One region of the Priestia sp. ABM2_011 genome, then DNA from elsewhere that is predicted to be linked to it. Evidence: a T-box and tRNA genes for the amino acid it is inferred to sense, from the RefSeq annotation. Region 1 holds a T-box; the other holds one or more tRNA genes.
The links. The T-box of region 1 lies ahead of trpS (tryptophan--tRNA ligase). A T-box ahead of a tRNA ligase gene usually reads a tRNA of that ligase, here a tRNA-Trp.

Region 1 (9,087 bases):
AAAAAAGGGGATTAAGTGGCATAACGGAGATCCATTAACTGCAGATGATTTTAAATATACGTATGAAACGATTGCTGATAAAGACTATACAGGTCCACGCTATGTAAACGTTGAGCATATTAAAGGCGCTCAAGAATATCATGACGGCAAAGCGGATTCTATTTCCGGAGTTGAAGTGGTAGATCCGCAAACATTTAAAGTAACGTTTAAAGAAGTTCGTGTAAATAACTTAGACAATCTATGGCCGTATCCAATGCCGAAAAAGTACTATGAAGGAATTGCTGTAAAAGATCTTGCAGAGTCCAAACAAGTTCGTAAAGAGCCTATTGGTGTTGGACCATTTAAAGTGAAAAAAGTGGTAGCAAGTGAATATGTTCAGATGGAACGCAATGATGACTATTGGAAAGGTAAGCCTCATCTTGATGGCGTTGTTGTAAAAGTACTGGATCCATCTGTTTCCGCCGGAGCATTGAAAAAAGGCGATGTCGACATTATGGATGTTCGCCCAGCTGATTTAGGGCAAGTTGAAAAAGCAGAAAACTTAGACTTTTTGGAAGGGAAATCAACTAGTTATTCGTATATTGGTCTACGATTTGGACATCGTGATAAAAACGCTGGTAAAAACGTAGATGATTATGATAAGTTCAAAGATCTAAAACTTCGTCAAGCATTGCTTTACGCAATAGATAGAAAAGCAATGGTAAAAGCATTTATGAACGACAAAGCGGTTGTTTCTAACACAGTTATTCCCTCTGTATTCTGGATTGCTGCTGACCAAAAAGATTTAACAAAGTACAAGTATAGTCCAGAAAAAGCTAAGAAATTGTTAGCTGAAGCTGGTTATAAAGATAAGAATAATGACGGTTTTGTAGAAGATCCAAACGGAAAACCATTTACGATCTCATTTGGTCACTATGCTGGTCCAGCCAACTTCGAGGGTCGTGCGAAGGCTATTATGCAAGCATGGAATGATATTGGTATTAAAACAAAATTAGCAACGGGTTCACTTGTTGAATTTAACTTGTACAATGAAATGAAAGATAACGACGATAAGGCGTTAGAAGCGTTCTTCGGTTCTTGGGACACTGGTTCAGATCCAGATCCTACAGGATTATGGAGCTCTAATGCTGAATGGAACTATGGCCGTTGGGTAAATAAGGAATCTGATGAAATGCTTAAAGACGGTTTGAGTGAAAAATCATTTGATGATAAACACCGTAAAGATGTATATGTAAAATGGCAAAAATTCTTTAACGAGCAGCTGCCAGCACTTCCTTTATGGGAAAATATCAATATTTATGCTGTGAATAAGCGTGTGAAAAACGTAACTCTAGATCCATCAACGGTAGTTGTAGATCCGGAGAAATGGTCTGTAACGGAATAAGTATTTTACATGTAAAGGAGAGTCAACGATGCTGCAATACTCACTAAGACGTATTTTAGGGATGATTCCAATGTTGATTCTGATCTCCTTTGTTGTGTTTTCCCTGGCAAAAATGATGCCAGGGGACCCTTTTGGGGGAGAAATCAACCCCAGTAATACAGATCCAAAATACATTGAGGAAATGCGTGATAAGCTAGGATATAACGATCCTATCTACGTTCAATATTGGAACTGGGTAAAGGGAGTGGCACAAGGAGATTTAGGAAAGTCAACAACTCATAAGTTACCGACATTAGATATTATTTTAGAGCGTATGCCTAATACGATCTTTTTAGCTTTGACTTCGCTTTTGATTACGTATGTGTTTGCATTTATTTTAGGTATGTATGCAGGAAGAAAACCGTATACCTTAGCAGATAACTTTATTGCAGGATATAATTACTTTGCATTAGCGGTTCCATCGTTTATCGCAGGGATCGTAGGCATTTATTTATTTTCCTTTCAGTTAGGCTGGTTTCCGTTTAGCGGTTCTGTTGAAGTAGGATTAAAAGAGGGATCATGGGAATTTATTCAAAGTAGAATTCATCACGTTATATTACCTGCACTGATTCTTGGCTTGATGTCGACCGCGCAGTATACCCAATTTTTGCGTAATGATATTATTGAAAACAGTCGCAAAGATTTTGTGCGCACAGCCAGAGCAAAAGGAACAAAAGAATCTAAAATTTATAATGTTCATATCTTACGCAACTCAATGATTCCGCTTATTACGTTTTTAGGGTTTGATCTTGTAACAATCATTAGCGGTTCTATCATTACAGAGACAATCTTTACGTATCCAGGAATCGGAAAGTTGTTTGTTGACTCTGTAGCAACTCGTGACTACTCAGTTATGATGTCGCTTACAATGCTGTTTTCAATTTTAACATTGGTTGGGAATCTGGTTGCTGATTTGTTATACGGCGTAGCAGATCCGCGTATTCGTTTGGATTAGGAGGAGAAAGTATGGAAATTGTAACGAAAAAAGATGTACAGCCAGAAGTGAATATGAAAGCTCCTAAAAACCTTTCTCCATGGGCGATTGCGCGAAAGAAGTTTGTAAAAAATAAACTAGCCATGATAAGTTTAGCTTTCATGATTGTGATTACGCTTCTTGCCATTTTTGCACCGCTGCTTACAAAAGCAGATATTACACGTATCGACTATATGGCGATGAATGCAGCGCCTTCCAGTGAGCATTGGTTTGGAACGGATACAAATGGTCGAGACGTATTTGCACGTACATTGTATGGAGGAAGAACTTCGTTACTGATTGGAGTTGCTTGTACAACACTCGTTATTTTAATCGGAACTCTTATTGGTTCGATTGCGGGTTATTACGGAGGCAAAGTGGACCAATTCTTAATGCGTTTTACAGACTTTGTCTTAAACTTTCCGCTCATTGTTTTTGTTGTAGTGTTAAATACAATTCTAATTGGAAAAATCTCAGGCGTTTGGACGCTCATCCTAGTTGTTAGCTTCCTAAGCTGGGGAAGTACGGCCCGGCTGGTGCGAAGCAAAGTCTTGGCTGAAAAAGAAAATGAATATGTGCTTTCAGCTGTTTCCATTGGGTGCAGCCCGTTTAAAATCATCTTCAAACATTTGCTGCCAAATGTGTTTTCAACGATTGTGGTTCAAGCCAGTTTGCAGATGGCCATCCTTATCGTGTTTGAGTCAGCGATTAGCTTTATCGGTTTTGGCGTGCCGGCTGATACGCCGAGCTGGGGGAATATGCTGACAGAAGCAAGGGAATCAGATGTGCTGCAGAATAAGCCTTGGATGTGGGTTCCGCCAGGTTTAGCTATTACATTTACGATCCTGGCTATCAACTTCATTGGTGAAGGATTAAAAGATGCTTTAAATCCAAAATCTCTTCGTTAAAAATCTATCACAAAAGTGTGATAGATTTTTTTAGGTTTGTCAGACCTCCTGACAAACCTATTACTATAGAAGAAACTCGGATTTTTTCTGCTTATAGGGGTGGATATAGTTCATGAAGCCTGTAGCAATCATTAGCACTGGCGTTATGTCTGAGCTTCGAAATAAGTGCATTTGCATAATAACCAAAAACGAAGGTATTTTACAATTAATTTTTAGAAAAATAACATCATTTGGAATAAAAATTCCTTTCTCTGCCTATACTGATGGATAACAAACAGATAGTAAGTGAGGGGTAAATTATGCTATATCTTCATGATGTATGGGTTAATTGGTTTGAAGGCGAAGAAAACGGTTATAATGTGTGTCATTTCCATGAGTGGAGAAAAGACGATTGTGTAGAACTGCTCGATCAAGCACCGTTATTAAAAGTAAATCCGCTTTTATTTCATTACATTGAAAATGATCTTTCCGAGCTACCTCAACAACTACTACAAGATGTCTATCAGAAAGCATACATTCGGAAAAATCATGAGCGCACGCAGGTTGAATATTGTTTTATTGTTACAGATGGAACGAATATTTTAGCAATTGATACGATGGGCTATCATATCCCAATTCGAAAAAGCCGCTTAATTCCAAGACAAGAACAGTTAGTTTATGAGATGATTGCGGATCAAGAAGAGCTAGAATATAAGTTCAGTGAAGACGAGCTAACTAAAAAAGAGCATCATATTCTTTCGCCGTCTCCTGAAACGATGAGAGGGCTAACACGTAAAGAACGTCAGCTAAAACAGCTGTTATTTATGGCACTTGATCAGCTACATACAACAAAAAATACAGCTCAAATCCGCTACTGGTACACAGAGTGGAATCCAACGAAATACGAAGACATTCAAGAGATGCCGTTTCAAGACGTATGGAATCAGCTATACGATGAAACGAAGTCAGGGTGGTCACCGAAACATAAATTATTATGCGAGCGCTTAGTAAAAGGACAACCTTTCTTTGAAAAACTTTGGGAAATTGAACAAGAGCCAAAAGTGAATTAAAAAAACGACTGCATAGCAGTCGTTTTTTTTTAACGTTTACGGCCAATTCCCATTGCGTTTCGCATTTTGCGAAGCATTTTATTAGCCGTTGCATTTGCTTTATCGGCACCTTGATCTAAAATATCATCTAACTCGCTAGAATCAACTAATTCATAATATCTTTCTTGAATTGGAGCAAGTGCTTCAGCTACTACTTTAGCTGTGTCAGCTTTAAAGTCACCATAACCTTTGCCTTCGTACATTGCTTCAATGTCTTCGATTGATTTATTTGCTAGGATTGAATAAATGCTTAATAAGTTTGAAATACCTGGCTTATTTTCTTTATCGTAGCGAACAATACCTTCTGAATCCGTTACGGCACTTTTGATTTTCTTTTCAATCGTTTTAGCGTCATCCAAGAGCGTAATAAAAGCTTTTTGGTTTGGATCGGACTTGCTCATTTTTTTCGTAGGATCTTGAAGAGACATGACGCGTGCGCCCACTTTTGGAATACGTACTTCAGGAATAGTGAAGATATCATTGTATTTTTTGTTAAAGCGCTCAGCTAAGTCACGCGTTAATTCTAAATGCTGCTTTTGATCTTCACCAACTGGCACCAAATCGGTGTTGTATAAAAGAATATCAGCTGCCATTAGTGGAGGATAAGTTAATAATCCTGCTGATACTGCTTCTTTTCCAGCGGACTTATCTTTAAACTGAGTCATACGCTCAAGTTCACCGATATACGCTACGCACTGTAACATCCATCCTGCTTCCGTGTGGGCGGGCACTTCTGATTGAATAAATAAAGTTGATTTTGCTGGATCAATTCCTACTGCTACATACAGAGCAGCAAGGCTGCGAATGTTTTTACGAAGTGCTAAACGGTCTTGAGGCGCTGTAATTGCATGCTGATCTACAATACAAAAATGACAGTTATAGTCATGTTGAAGTTCAACAAATTGCTTCATCGCTCCAATGTAGTTGCCTAAAGTGATTGTACCGCTTGGTTGAATACCTGAAAAAATTGTTTTCATCAAATCTTCCTTTCATCTGCACATATATGATGCTAGTTTACGTATACAACATAAAAAGGCCCATCCGCTCCTAGCATAAGCTAGGGGCGAATGGACCGCGTTGCCACCCTAATTAGCACACATTATTGTGAACTATCTTTATTCATGTAACGTTGAGATCAACGTTCAAGCTTTGCACTTGAAAGCTCCAAAGTCCATTCTGCAGGTTTCAATGTTTGTTCTCACCAGCCACAAACTCTCTAAAAATGAAAATTCTGCATACTACTCTTTTTCACAGCTTTAATTATATAGTTATTCATTATTATAACGCGAAAAAGCAGGAATTTAAACATCTTATCGCTAAAAAGGTTTATAAGACAATTTACTGGAATTTTTCTTCGGCAAAAAAAGACAAGAACCTTTTAATTAAAGCATTTCTTAATGAAAATTTGGTGGAGGATTTGGTAAAAATCTTTTATTTAGTATTTCTAATGCCTTTGTAATACTATTGTAATACCTATACTACAAAAAAGATTTTAGACGTCTGACAAGTAGGCACAATCCTTATAAGATAAGGTTTTTTCCCTCATGACAAAAAAATACCATTAAATAATAGTATTGCAATAAATTTTTAAAATATTTATAATAGGCGTAACAAACATATTTTTTACAAAGGTATTACAATTTCTTAATTTTTCAGAAAAAACAAAATAGCCAATGTTTTGTTTCAATTAGCGAATTTTGTAATGAATGAGTCTTCTACATATTAAGCGCATACATTGGATTTACAGCATGTAAACAATTGATGACAGTTTCATAGGGTAGAAGAATAATTTTGCAGTGAGGTCTTTAGCACTCTACTACGTGAAAAAATAACTGATTATTTTGTATTGAAAGAGGATTAAGAAATTAGTGCATATCAAAAAAATATGGTTGCCACACAAACAAAATTTAATAGGGGGTAACACGCAATGAAGAAAAGGTTGTCAATTCTTTTCAGTTTGCTGCTTGTAATGAGCTTGTTTTTAGCTGCATGTGGATTTAACAAAGAATCTGGTGGCAGTGAAAATGCTAGCAGTGATGGCGGCGACAAGAAAAAAGAGCAAGAGCTTCGCGTAAACATTAAAACTGAGCCTTTCTCACTGAACCCAGGCTTAGCTAATGATTCAACGTCATCAAACGTATTATTACAAACATTTGAAGGTTTAACTCGTATTGGTAAAGATGGAAAACCTGAAAATGCCATGGCGAAAGATGTAAAGGTCAGCGATGATCAAACTAAATATACGTTTACGATTCGCGACGATGCAAAATGGTCAAATGGTGACCCTGTAACAGCAAAAGATTTCGAATATGCATGGAAATGGGCGTTAGATCCTAAAAACGAATCTCAATATGCATATCAATTATACTATGTTAAAAATGCACAGGCTGCTAATGAAGGAAAAGGTTCATTAGATGATGTTGCCGTTAAAGCAACAGATGATAAAACGCTTGAGGTAACATTAGAAAACCCAACGCCATATTTCTTAGAATTAACAGCTTTCTATACGTACTTCCCAGTGAATACGAAAATTGCTGAATCAAATGAAAAATGGTACACAAATGCAGGCGAAAACTATACGTCAAACGGTCCTTTCAAGCTTAAAACTTGGAAACATAACGACAAAATTGAGTTAGTTCCTAATGAAAACTATTGGGATAAAGATGCTGTAAAACTTAAAAAAGTTGAAATGTACATGATCAATGATAACAACACTGAACTTTCAATGTTCAAAAACGGTGAATTAGACTGGGCGGGTATGCCTACCGGTCAATTACCAGCTGATGCACTTCCTGAATTAAAGAAAGACGGTTCATTAAACATTCAAGAGATTGCAGGTACTTACTGGTACAAGTTTAATACAGAACAAAAACCTTTAGACAATGTGAACATTCGTAAAGCATTAGCTTATGCAATTGATCGTAAAGGTATTACAGAACAAATTACAAAAGACGGTTCAGTTCCAGCGATGGCGGCTGTACCACCAACAATGTTTGAAGATAACAAAAAAGGCTACTTCAAAGACAATGATGTGAAAAAAGCAAAAGAATATTTAGAAAAAGGCTTGAAAGAAATGGGCCTTAAAGATGCTTCAGAACTACCAGCAATTAAGGTGTCATACAACACGGATGAAAAACATGCAAAAATTGCACAAGCTGTTCAAGATATGTGGAAGAAAAACCTTGGTATTAAAGTACAGTTAGACAACTCTGAGTGGGCTGTTTACATTGAAAAGTTACACCAAGGAGATTATCAAGTTGGGCGTATGGGCTGGTTAGGAGACTTTAACGATCCAATCAACTTCCTAGAGTTATTCCGTGACAAAAAAGGCGGAAATAATGATACAAACTGGGAAAATCCAGAATATAAAAAGTTATTAATTGACTCTCAAAAAGAAACAGATCCTAAAAAACGTCAGGCAATGTTGAAAAAAGCAGAAGGTATCTTCATGGATGAAATGCCAGTGGCACCAATCTACTTCTACACAAATGCTTGGGTACAAGACAAGCAGCTGAAAGATGTTGTGATGTCTGGTCTTGGAGACATTCAGATTAAGTGGGCTCATTTTGAGTAAGTAACATCAATTATGACAAAGGGTATATGGGGCCTGGTGCTCCATATACTTTTCTTTCTTGTGCGCGAATTTTGTAAAAATATGGAGGTGTGTCAGGGTGTTCAAATATATAGGAAAACGACTTATTTATATGTTTCTATCATTATGGCTGATCGTAACAGCGACCTTTTTCTTAATGCGTGCTGTTCCAGGAGGTCCATTCACATCAGAAAAGCAGCTTCCCCCTGAAATTCAAAAAAATCTAAATCAGTATTACGGTTTAGATCAGCCTTGGTACCATCAGTACTTTGATTACTTAACATCAATTTTAAAGTGGGATTTTGGTCCATCTTTCAAATATAAAGGCCAAACGGTAAATGATTTGATTAACGGCGGATTCCCTGTTTCATTCATGCTAGGGATGGAAGCTATTTTAATAGCAATTGCTATTGGCGTAGTACTAGGTGTTATTGCTGCTTTAAAACATAATAAATGGCAAGATTACACGGCGATGGTTATTGCAGTTCTAGGAATCTCAGTTCCAAGTTTTATCATGGCAGCGGTATTACAATACGTTCTGGCTATGAAACTACAAATTTTTCCGGTTGCACGCTGGGAATCTTGGGCACACACGGTGTTACCAGCTCTCGCGCTTGCTTCAACCCCTATGGCGTTTATCGCACGATTAACTCGGTCGAGTATGCTTGAAGTATTAAGCAATGATTATATTCGTACAGCGAAAGCAAAAGGTTTAAGCAGAGGCGTTATTACAGTTAAGCACGCCATGCGAAATGCGATGCTTCCAGTCGTATCCTATATGGGACCTTTAGTAGCAGGGATTTTAACGGGTAGCTTTGTTATTGAAAAAATATTTGGTATCCCTGGATTAGGTTCACACTTTGTACTCAGTATCTCAAACCGAGATTATACAACGATTATGGGCGTAACGGTGTTCTACAGTATTTTACTACTTGTATGTATCCTGCTTGTAGATATTGCATACGGCTTTATTGATCCTCGAATTAAACTTACAGGTGCTAAGAAAGGAGAGTAACTATGCAGCAACTTCCGAAAATTCCTAAAGAAATGTTTGAAACAGCAGGGATTGACCATGCTCAAGCAGAAAAGATTGAAAAACCGAG
Region 2 (9,087 bases), 1.5 Mb from region 1:
GAAGCAACACTTCGCGCTTCCGGGATTGCAGTATTAAAAGAGGGAAAACTAGTCGATTGGTTATATGGAAAACCAGCAATAGGGACAGTATGGATTCTTGATAAAATTCAAGGCACTGATATTAATATTGATTGGAAAGGAAAAAAAGAAGCTATTGCTTATCAAACTGTAAGACAAAAAACAAGCATCTCTGCCCAAGTCAAGAATGGCCAACCTCATATTTCCGTTCATACACGTGTTGAAGGAGATATTGGTGATATGGAGGTACCTGTTGATATTAAAAATCCAAAGGTTATTAGAAAAATGGAACAATCCATCGGAAAAAAAATCGAAAAAGATCTAAAGATGGCTATTGAACGTGCCAAAAAAAACAGAACAGATATCTTAGGATTTGGAGAGGTAATTCATCGTACTAGGCCAAATCAATTTAAGAAATTTAAACAAGAATGGAATGATGTGTACTTTCCAAAGTTAGAAGTGGATATTACAGTAGAAGCTTACATTCGCCGAACGGGTCTGCGCAATAAATCGTTTCTCTCTAGCGTAAAAGAAAAACAACAATGAGGTAAGGAGGTTCTGGCTATATGGAAAAAGCAAAAATCAGCGCCACTCAATTATTCATTCTCATGGTATTATTCGAACTGGGGAGCGCTTTATTAGTTCCTCTTGCAATGAGAGCGAAGCAAGATGCATGGCTAGCTATTTTAATTGGAATGCTGTTCAGCTTTTTTTTCTTCTTAGTCTATCATAGAGCTGTATTCTCTATTACCCGGATCTTTTGTTTACCGAGTACGTACAGAAAGATTTTAGGGAAAGCCCTTAGGATTCGCTTCTTGGCATTTGTCTATATCCTTTACTTCATGTACGATGCCTCAAGGGTTCTACGTGATTTTGGTGAGATGCTTGTTGGCCTTTGCTTATCCCGATACGCCTTTATTTATTGCTAATGCTTTATTAATCCTCGTCATTATTTATACTGTTACGAAAAGGAATTGAGGTTATTGCGACGGTCAGGAGAGCTTGCTGTTTATTTTTATGTATTTTCTGGCTGTTGCAGGCTTCATTTTAATTATATCGCTCAGGATTAATTGATTTTAAGAACTTACAGCCGGTATTAAAAGAAGGACGTGCTCATTTCCTGTTGCAAAAATTGCTGTTAACTCGAAACGCTGTATTTTCCATTTTCACAGAAACTCATTGTAATTACCATGCTTCTTGCCGTATTTAAACAACCCCAAAAAAGCTAAGCGTCACCATGTTTTGTGCTACTGCATTAAGTGGGGTTAATCTCATTATCACGATGCTCATTAATGTTTGTGTACTGGGAGTTAATTTGACTGACACGCTCACAGTTTCCACTTCTTAGTACTGTCCAAACGATCCAAGTAGCTGATTTTTTAGAGCGTCTAGATGTATTTTTTATGTTCGCTATGGTGATTGGGATTTATTTCAAAGTTAGCATCTTGTTTTATGCTTCTATAATAGGTAGCAGCTACTTTATTTAAAATTAAATCTCCTTCGACGTCTAGCGTATCCTTTTAGGCTAATCATTGTGTTATTTTTGTCGATTACAATCGCTAGTAATTTTCAAGAACACCTTTATGAAGGACTGCACGTAGCGAGATTTCTTTTGCATATGCCGCTATTTTCTATCGTACCCCTACTGCTTCTGATTATCGCCTTTTTGAAGAATAGGAAGAAGCAGCACAGATAGTGTATCTCTACTAAATAAAAAAATGGCGTTAAAATTATTGAGGTGATGTGCGTGTATATATGGTTTTATGATCATTTTGTTAATACCATCTTATTTCCGCTTACTTGTATCATCCTAGTGTGCCTGTCATTAGGACTGTATGCATACTTTAAATTAAAAAAAATGAAAAATTGATACTAGACGGCTATTTTTCTCATTCAAAATAAGAAAGATACAACAAGATAGAAAGCAACTGTTATTCCCGCTGCAATTAAAGCTGGCTTTAATTTATATTTGGCATATTCAATAACAGATAAATCTAATATTTTGGCGATGGTATTCGTATCATCGCTTAAAGGTGAAGAAAACGCTCCAAAGGAACCGCTCGCAAACACCGCACCGATAATTAACGGCAAAGAAAGATCTGCAGAACTTGCAAGCGATACGCCAAGCGGCATTAAAATCCCCCACGTTCCCCAAGCAGATCCGATAAAGTAAGAAATAGCGGCTCCAAAGATAAACATGAACGGAGTGACAAACATTTGAGGAATCCACTTAGAATGTGCCGTCACGAAATTTGAAAAACCTAAGTCTTCTGTAACAGCGGATAATCCCCATACTACCGATAACAACAAAATAACGGACATCAAGTCATTGCCTCCTGTGATAAAACCATTAAGCAAATTCTGTAATGTAAAGCGCTGAAACAAGAAAAAAATGAGGGTAATTAACGTAGTCATAATTAAAGCTACTACCATCGCTTCTAACACGTCTGCTTTAATAAATGCTTCAAAAAAGCTGTGACTCTTACGATGTCCACTCCACCATGTTAAAAGTAAGGTAAGTGAAATCACAACAAGTAAAGGTACTAACAAATTCCAAGGCTTAGAAGGCAAATCCTTCGAGACGCAAGGATGACAATCATGCCAATCTTTTTCGTCTTCTTCCTCGAGCTTCATAGGAGCCGTAGACGTTGAATGATGAAAAAAGCTGAAATAAATCCCTACTAAAATAATCACAATCGAAAAGAAATTATGAGGAATGCTTTGAATAAACAAAGAATAAGCGTCTTGTTTTATGCCTTGATGATCAATTGCCATTTGAATGATTGAGACCATATATCCTACAAATGCCGTTGCCACGGGAATTAAGACGATAACAGGAGTAGCAGTTGTTTCAATAACAAACCCTAGCTCTGCTGTCGTCATTTTCACTTTTTTCAGCAGCGCTCTCATAATGGGCGCGATCGTCACAAAACGAAAGGTGGGAGCACTGAATGTTCCAATGGTTGAAACATAGGTTAAAATAAGAGCTTTTTTTCTTGTATCAATTCTTTCTGCAGCTGTTTCCACAAAACCTTTAACTCCTCCAGCCATCTTAATCATTCCGATAAGCCCTGAAAACGCGTATAAAAAGACAACGATTTCTATATTACTTTTATTTCTAAGAGCTTGTACAACGTAGTGAAGTAACTTTTCAACACCTCCGACAATCGAATGATCAATCAAATAAGCGCCTACTAATAAGCCTAAAAACAAACCTGGCAGCACTTGTTTGGTGAAAATAGCTATTGGAATAACAATTAAAAACGGTATAATTGAAAACCAACTAGATTCCATAGGACTCTCCCCTATCTTAAAAACCATATTAGACGTCTTCACGTATCGTTCATTAGCTTTTAATGTAACCCCAATAATATGTGTATATTCACGAAAACGATACGTATAAGCAGCACTGATTGAATAAACTATTTCTAATTAAAAACAGCATAGTAAAAATCTTTATTTCTACAACAAAAAAAGCAGTTTGCACATGCAAACTGCTTTTGAAAAGAAGCGGAAGACGAGGTTCGAACTCGCGACCCCCACCTTGGCAAGGTGGTGTTCTACCACTGAACTACTTCCGCGCAATATATAAAAGTAAAGATGCGGGTGAAGGGACTTGAACCCCCACGTCATAAGACACTAGATCCTAAGTCTAGCGCGTCTGCCAATTCCGCCACACCCGCGTGTGAATCGAAAAATAACTCCAAAATGGCAGGGGCAGTAGGAATCGAACCCACACTGACGGTTTTGGAGACCGTAGTTCTACCTTTAAACTATGCCCCTAGAAATGACTTCTTCAAAAGAACCTCGTTTATTGACGACGCTATATTATAATAAAACATATATGGAATTTCGTCAATAGGTCTTTTTATGAATCATGACTAGTACTGGCGACTTCAAAAAAAACTGTGAGGCATATCACAGCTTTTCACACTTTCCACCGCCAGTTGCAGCACCTTTTATCCTCTACCATTTATTTTTATAAGCTTTCTGCAAAAGCACTTTTTTAGGCAAAGTTCAGAACTATACAAAATGTCTCCAAAATCGCGTGAAGACTGAAAGAATATGGAGGAGTGCAGATTTTACAGGAGGCACGTTTTTTTGAGAATCCGTATTAAAACTCACAGGTTCCGCCTCATTTCCCACAAGCGTACTGTGAGAAATTTTAGTTTCAATAGCCCCTGTTAGCTCGGCTGCAAATTCTTCACTATCTATCATAACCATAGATTCAGTATTTAAAAATACAGAACGTGAATCTAAGTTAAAAGAACCAACTGCGCTCAAACGCTGGTCGTAAACAACGGATTTCCCGTGAATGGAATAAGGCTGTTGATATTCATAAAGCTTTGAAGCCGCTTTTATGACGCGGTTTTTCACTCCTAAGTATGCAGAAAAAGCCATAGCATTCGGAGTGGACGTAATAGAATTCGTTAAAATAATTCTTTGCACTTTAGATTTTACTGACTTATCTATATACTGTTCCATCTCTTTTGTTGGTACAATATAAGGACTTTGAACGACAATGGATTTTTCAGCTTGCTCAGAAAGCTTAATAAACGTTTTCCATATAAAAGGGCTTTTATTCATTCTTTGAATAGGATTTGCAATAAAAGAAACCTTTCTTGTAGGCATCGTTGATTCTCTCCATACAATATAAGGATGGACAAAGGGTTCGTTTGCTTTTTTGGCCTCTTCGTATTGATCTATTAACAATTTCTTTCCTGAAAGGCCACGAATTTGTTTAGTTTTCTTGAGCTTTGGAAAAGCTTTGCGCGTATACGGGTGGTTCCATAATTTCTCTACATACTTCTCCATTGAGAGAATGACACTATTACTTTCTTGCTTTGTATTATAAATCAGCACATCACGGTCATAGACAAAATTTTTATCCGGTTGACTGGCCAAGTATTTATCTCCGATATTTCGTCCTCCACTAATACCTAATTGGCCATCGACTACTATTATTTTATCGTGAAGACGGTTATGCCATGTCCAAGGTTTAAGAATAGTAAAGGGCTCATAGTACTTTAATTCAATATTATTGTGGAAAGCTAGAGCATAAAGAACATTTTTTCTCTTGCCTTTTAGCCCATGAGAGATCCCGTCTAACAGCACTCGAATACGTATACCTCGGTCCGCAGCTTCGAATAAAGCACCCATAAGTAAATCCGACGAACGACCTTTGCCGATGGAAAAGTACGCAATATCGATTGTATGCCTCGCTTCTTGAATCATCTGCATCCGAACAAGCCCTGAAAAATAACCGTTTTCCAAAAGCATAACACGGTCTGTGGATTCTTTCTTTCCGTAAAAATTCTCAGTATTCATTACTTTTAAGTCTTTTCCCTTGTGCAAAGGGACATAAAACAGTACCACTGCAGTTACGAATACATATATGAAGTACAATACGACAATCATTATTAGTATATTTATTAGCATGTTTCCTGTCACAATCCCTTTCCATTCTTATCGTTCTGTTTTTATTAGGATTCTTACTTTTTTAACTTCTATACCTTTTAAAATAAGAATGGAACGATGGATTATTTGTTACACTACTGTTGATTTCCGTGCAAGCCTTCGCTTCCGCTCCTGCAGGGTCTCACCTATTCTGTTTTCCCTATAGGAGCCTTCGCCTTGCCCTCCAAACAACTGCTAAAAGCCATTATATACACGAAACCTACATTCACTCTGCCAATAAAAAAAAGCAGAAGTTCATTATCTTCTGCTTTTGCAATTTATACTCTATTGTGAACCTGCTGTAAGTCTAAGTAAAACAGCTACTCTTTTATTGATTAAGGTCGTTTTCCATATCTTTTATGTCTTGCTGAAACTCAGTTAAACGCTGACGCTGTGTTTCAGAAGCATTTTCAAGCGCATTCTCAATTTGCTGAGAGGCTTCGTTCACTTCACCTATCGCTTGCTTCGCTTCATGTCCATACGATGCATCATTTTTAGCTTCATTTGCCTGTTCATATGCATCTACTGCTTCTTTATGCCCCTGCTGTGCTGCTTGAAATGATTGTTGTTTATCTTTGTTATATGGGAATTTTTTCATCATAGTGCTCCTTTCCGTTTGTTCACTCTATAGTGTGGCATTTTTCCACTTATTCATACGACGTTTCAATAGGTTGAAGCTGCGTAAATATTCCGCATAACAACTTCCTTTATTATTTAAGAGCGTCCAATGATATCTTTTATCCCTTGAAATACTTTCTATATTTTACATAAATGTATAATCACTTTCTTTAGCGGACATCATACGAATAGCTTATTTGAACGTCAAAATATATTGGGGTTGACTGCATGCACTTGTTTCTTTCCTTTTTGATCATTTGTGCAGGGATTATATGGATGGAAATAAAAAGATTACCTCAACACTCTCATAAAAAAGAACGGAAAATTTTTATTGTATTCATGACAATCAGTATCATGATCGCTCTTGCAAAAATCTTTCGGCTGCCTCTACCGAACCCTTCTGATTGGGTAGAAGCAATGTTTCAGCCTTTAAGTCACTTATTATTCCGTTGGATCACTTAATTCGTGTATATGGCAAAAGGATGTGCTCATTTTGCTTAATGAAATCAATATTTCGGCTGCGCAATTTCGCAAGCTAGTAACTTTATATAGCATCGGAAGCACAATTATTGTTGTGCCTGCTGCTATTACGGCTGATGCTCATCAAGACGCCTGGATTGCAGCACTTTTCGGTGTAGCATCAGGAATTGGCTTAGTTTTGCTTTTTACCTCACTAGGAAAAATGTTTCCAACGCTTACGCTGATGGAAATGAACGAAAAAATTTTAGGTAAACTGTTTGGAAAGATTGTTTCTGCTGTTTTTGTATTATCCAATTTGTTTATCAGCAGTCAAGTTCTTTACTATGTAGGGAATTTTCTCACTACACAAATTCTTCCCTACACGCCGCTTACAGCCATCCACATTGCGTTTATGAGTGTGGTTATCGTAGGAGTACGCCTAGGAATAGAAGTTATTGCACGAAGTGCCGAGATTTTATTCCCTTGGTTTGTCGGATTGTTCGGACTTCTGATTTTGTCTATGATTCCGCAAATTAAAATAGAGCATATTCAGCCTGTGTTCGAAATACATCCAAAAGCTTTTATTCGGGCTGTTTTAACGTTTTTAAGCATGAGTTCTTTGACTTATACGATTCTGCTTATGATTTTCCCTTCCCATACACCAGACACAAAAAAGTCCACTCAATCTTTTTATATAGGGAATATAGCCGGTGGACTAGTGATGGTTACGTTAATCTTACTCGGAATTTTAGTGCTTGGTCCTTATTACTCCCAAATCACCATGTTTCCAAGCTATGAATTAGGAAGAAGAATTGATGTAGGAAACTTTCTTCAAGGAATTGAAGTAGTCATTGCTATTTTGTGGTTTATTACTCTCTTTTTTAAGCTTTGCATTTACTTTTACGCTACTCTTTTGGGGTTTGCCAATGTATTTCATATAAAGGACTACAAGCTATTTTCTTTTCCAGTCGCACTCATCATGATTACACTTTCCCTTATTGTGTATCCAAGCGTTTCTTATCAAAAAGATTGGGATACAAAAACGTGGATTCCCTACAGCTTACTTGTAGGCATCTTATATCCGCTTTTCCTTTTAATTGCAGGATTTATTCAAAACAAAAAGCAGCATTCTTCTAACAGCGACTAAAAAATCAAAAACCTTTAATAGAGAATGCACCTTCAGTATAAGTAGTTATTTTTCTGGAAAATATAACATTAATTATTCATGTATAGGAGCTAGTCTATGCTAGGGGTATTCGGGTTACTTATTGTTTGCACGCTCGTCATTTGGTTTGAAGTACCTAACTTACGGCAAAAAAAAGCGAAGAAAGAATTATGGCTATTCTACACAGTTCTTGTAATTGGAACGTCCGTAAGCATCTGTAAAGCACTGGGTTTGTATGTTCCAAATCCTTCTGATTTATCAGCTGCTATCTTTAGACCAATCAGCATATTTTTACTTCATTTATTATCTTAATACGTAAGACGAGGAAGTGAATACCGTGAAACCTGTAGTTAAAATTTCAACGATTCAATTTCGCATGCTCGTCATGCTTTATACAATTGGAAGCACAATTGTTATTGCTCCAGCGGCTATGACTGTTGATTCTAAGCAAACCGCTTGGATTCCGGCTATCCTTGGAGTAGCATGCGGATTTGTATTAGTGAAAGTATATATAGCTCTCGGACTTTTATTTAAAGATAAAAATCTGGTAGAAATCAATGATGTAGTATTTGGAAAATATCTAGGAAAAGGTGTATCTTGTTTATTTGTCCTATCTACTGTCATAACGTGCAGCCGCATTGTATACTACGTCGGAAGTTTTTTAAATACCCATATTATGATGGAAACGCCGCTGCTTGCTATTCACATTATTTTTATGCTTGTGGTTGTTTTCGGGGCAAGACTCGGGCTAGAAACAATTGCACGCTGCTGTGAAATCTTTTTCCCGTGGTTTGTTGGCCTTCTCGGGATTTTTATTTTTTCACTAACTCCTCAAATGAAACTTGAAAATCTTATGCCTTTAATGGACATTCACTTAAAGCCGCTGACTCATTCGGTTCTTATCTTTCTTAGCATTACTTATTTTACTTTTGCTCCTTTGATGATGATTTTCCCCCTTCATTTAAGAAAACCTGAAAAAGGAGCTAAAGCTTTAATGAGCGGCAGCCTGCTAGGTGGATTTATTATGGTAATTGTTATTTTTTCTTGTATAATCGTTATTGGTTCTTATCATTCTTCAACTACCATGTTTCCCGTATATGAAATGGCTAAGCGAATTGAGGTGGGAAATTTTTTGCAAGGAATCGAGGTAATTATTGCCATTATATGGTTTCTTACTCTTTTCTTTAAAGTTTCTCTTTATTTTCATGCTTCCATCGCTGGACTTTGTCATATTTTTAACATCAATGAAACTCGATTTCTAACGTTACCGATGGGATTAATTGTTACGACTTTTTCCATTATTGTGTACCCAACCATTACCTATCAAAAAACATGGTTAGCCGAAACGTGGATTCCCTATAGTTTTTTGA

Region 2: it has a tRNA-Trp gene. The T-box ahead of trpS (tryptophan--tRNA ligase) is inferred to sense a tRNA for this amino acid. The anticodon was not compared.

What each region holds. Positions count from the first base shown of each region.
Region 1 covers NZ_JBSWUB010000001.1:4,604,140-4,613,226, reverse strand. The annotation lists gene opp4A (oligopeptide ABC transporter substrate-binding protein) at 1-1,384, shown strand, start outside; gene opp4B (oligopeptide ABC transporter permease) at 1,413-2,378, shown strand; gene opp4C (oligopeptide ABC transporter permease) at 2,390-3,304, shown strand; gene ACXAE4_RS24270 (hypothetical protein) at 3,417-3,575, shown strand; gene ACXAE4_RS24265 (YjbA family protein) at 3,604-4,353, shown strand; gene trpS (tryptophan--tRNA ligase) at 4,383-5,372, opposite strand; T-box leader at 5,449-5,653, opposite strand; gene ACXAE4_RS24255 (peptide ABC transporter substrate-binding protein) at 6,320-7,966, shown strand; gene ACXAE4_RS24250 (ABC transporter permease) at 8,064-8,999, shown strand; gene ACXAE4_RS24245 (ABC transporter permease) at 9,002-9,087, shown strand, end outside.
Region 2 covers NZ_JBSWUB010000001.1:3,107,094-3,116,180, forward strand. The annotation lists gene ACXAE4_RS16725 (Ger(x)C family spore germination C-terminal domain-containing protein) at 79-564, shown strand; gene ACXAE4_RS16730 (GerAB/ArcD/ProY family transporter) at 585-947, shown strand; gene ACXAE4_RS16735 (GerAB/ArcD/ProY family transporter) at 1,380-1,505, shown strand; gene ACXAE4_RS16740 (Na+/H+ antiporter NhaC family protein) at 1,912-3,312, opposite strand; tRNA gene ACXAE4_RS16745 (tRNA-Gly) at 3,528-3,599, opposite strand; tRNA gene ACXAE4_RS16750 (tRNA-Leu) at 3,620-3,701, opposite strand; tRNA gene ACXAE4_RS16755 (tRNA-Trp) at 3,728-3,801, opposite strand; gene ACXAE4_RS16760 (phospholipase D-like domain-containing protein) at 4,042-5,436, opposite strand; gene ACXAE4_RS16765 (hypothetical protein) at 5,804-6,073, opposite strand; gene ACXAE4_RS16770 (hypothetical protein) at 6,370-6,555, shown strand; gene ACXAE4_RS16775 (GerAB/ArcD/ProY family transporter) at 6,578-7,699, shown strand; gene ACXAE4_RS16780 (hypothetical protein) at 7,796-8,029, shown strand; gene ACXAE4_RS16785 (GerAB/ArcD/ProY family transporter) at 8,055-9,087, shown strand, end outside.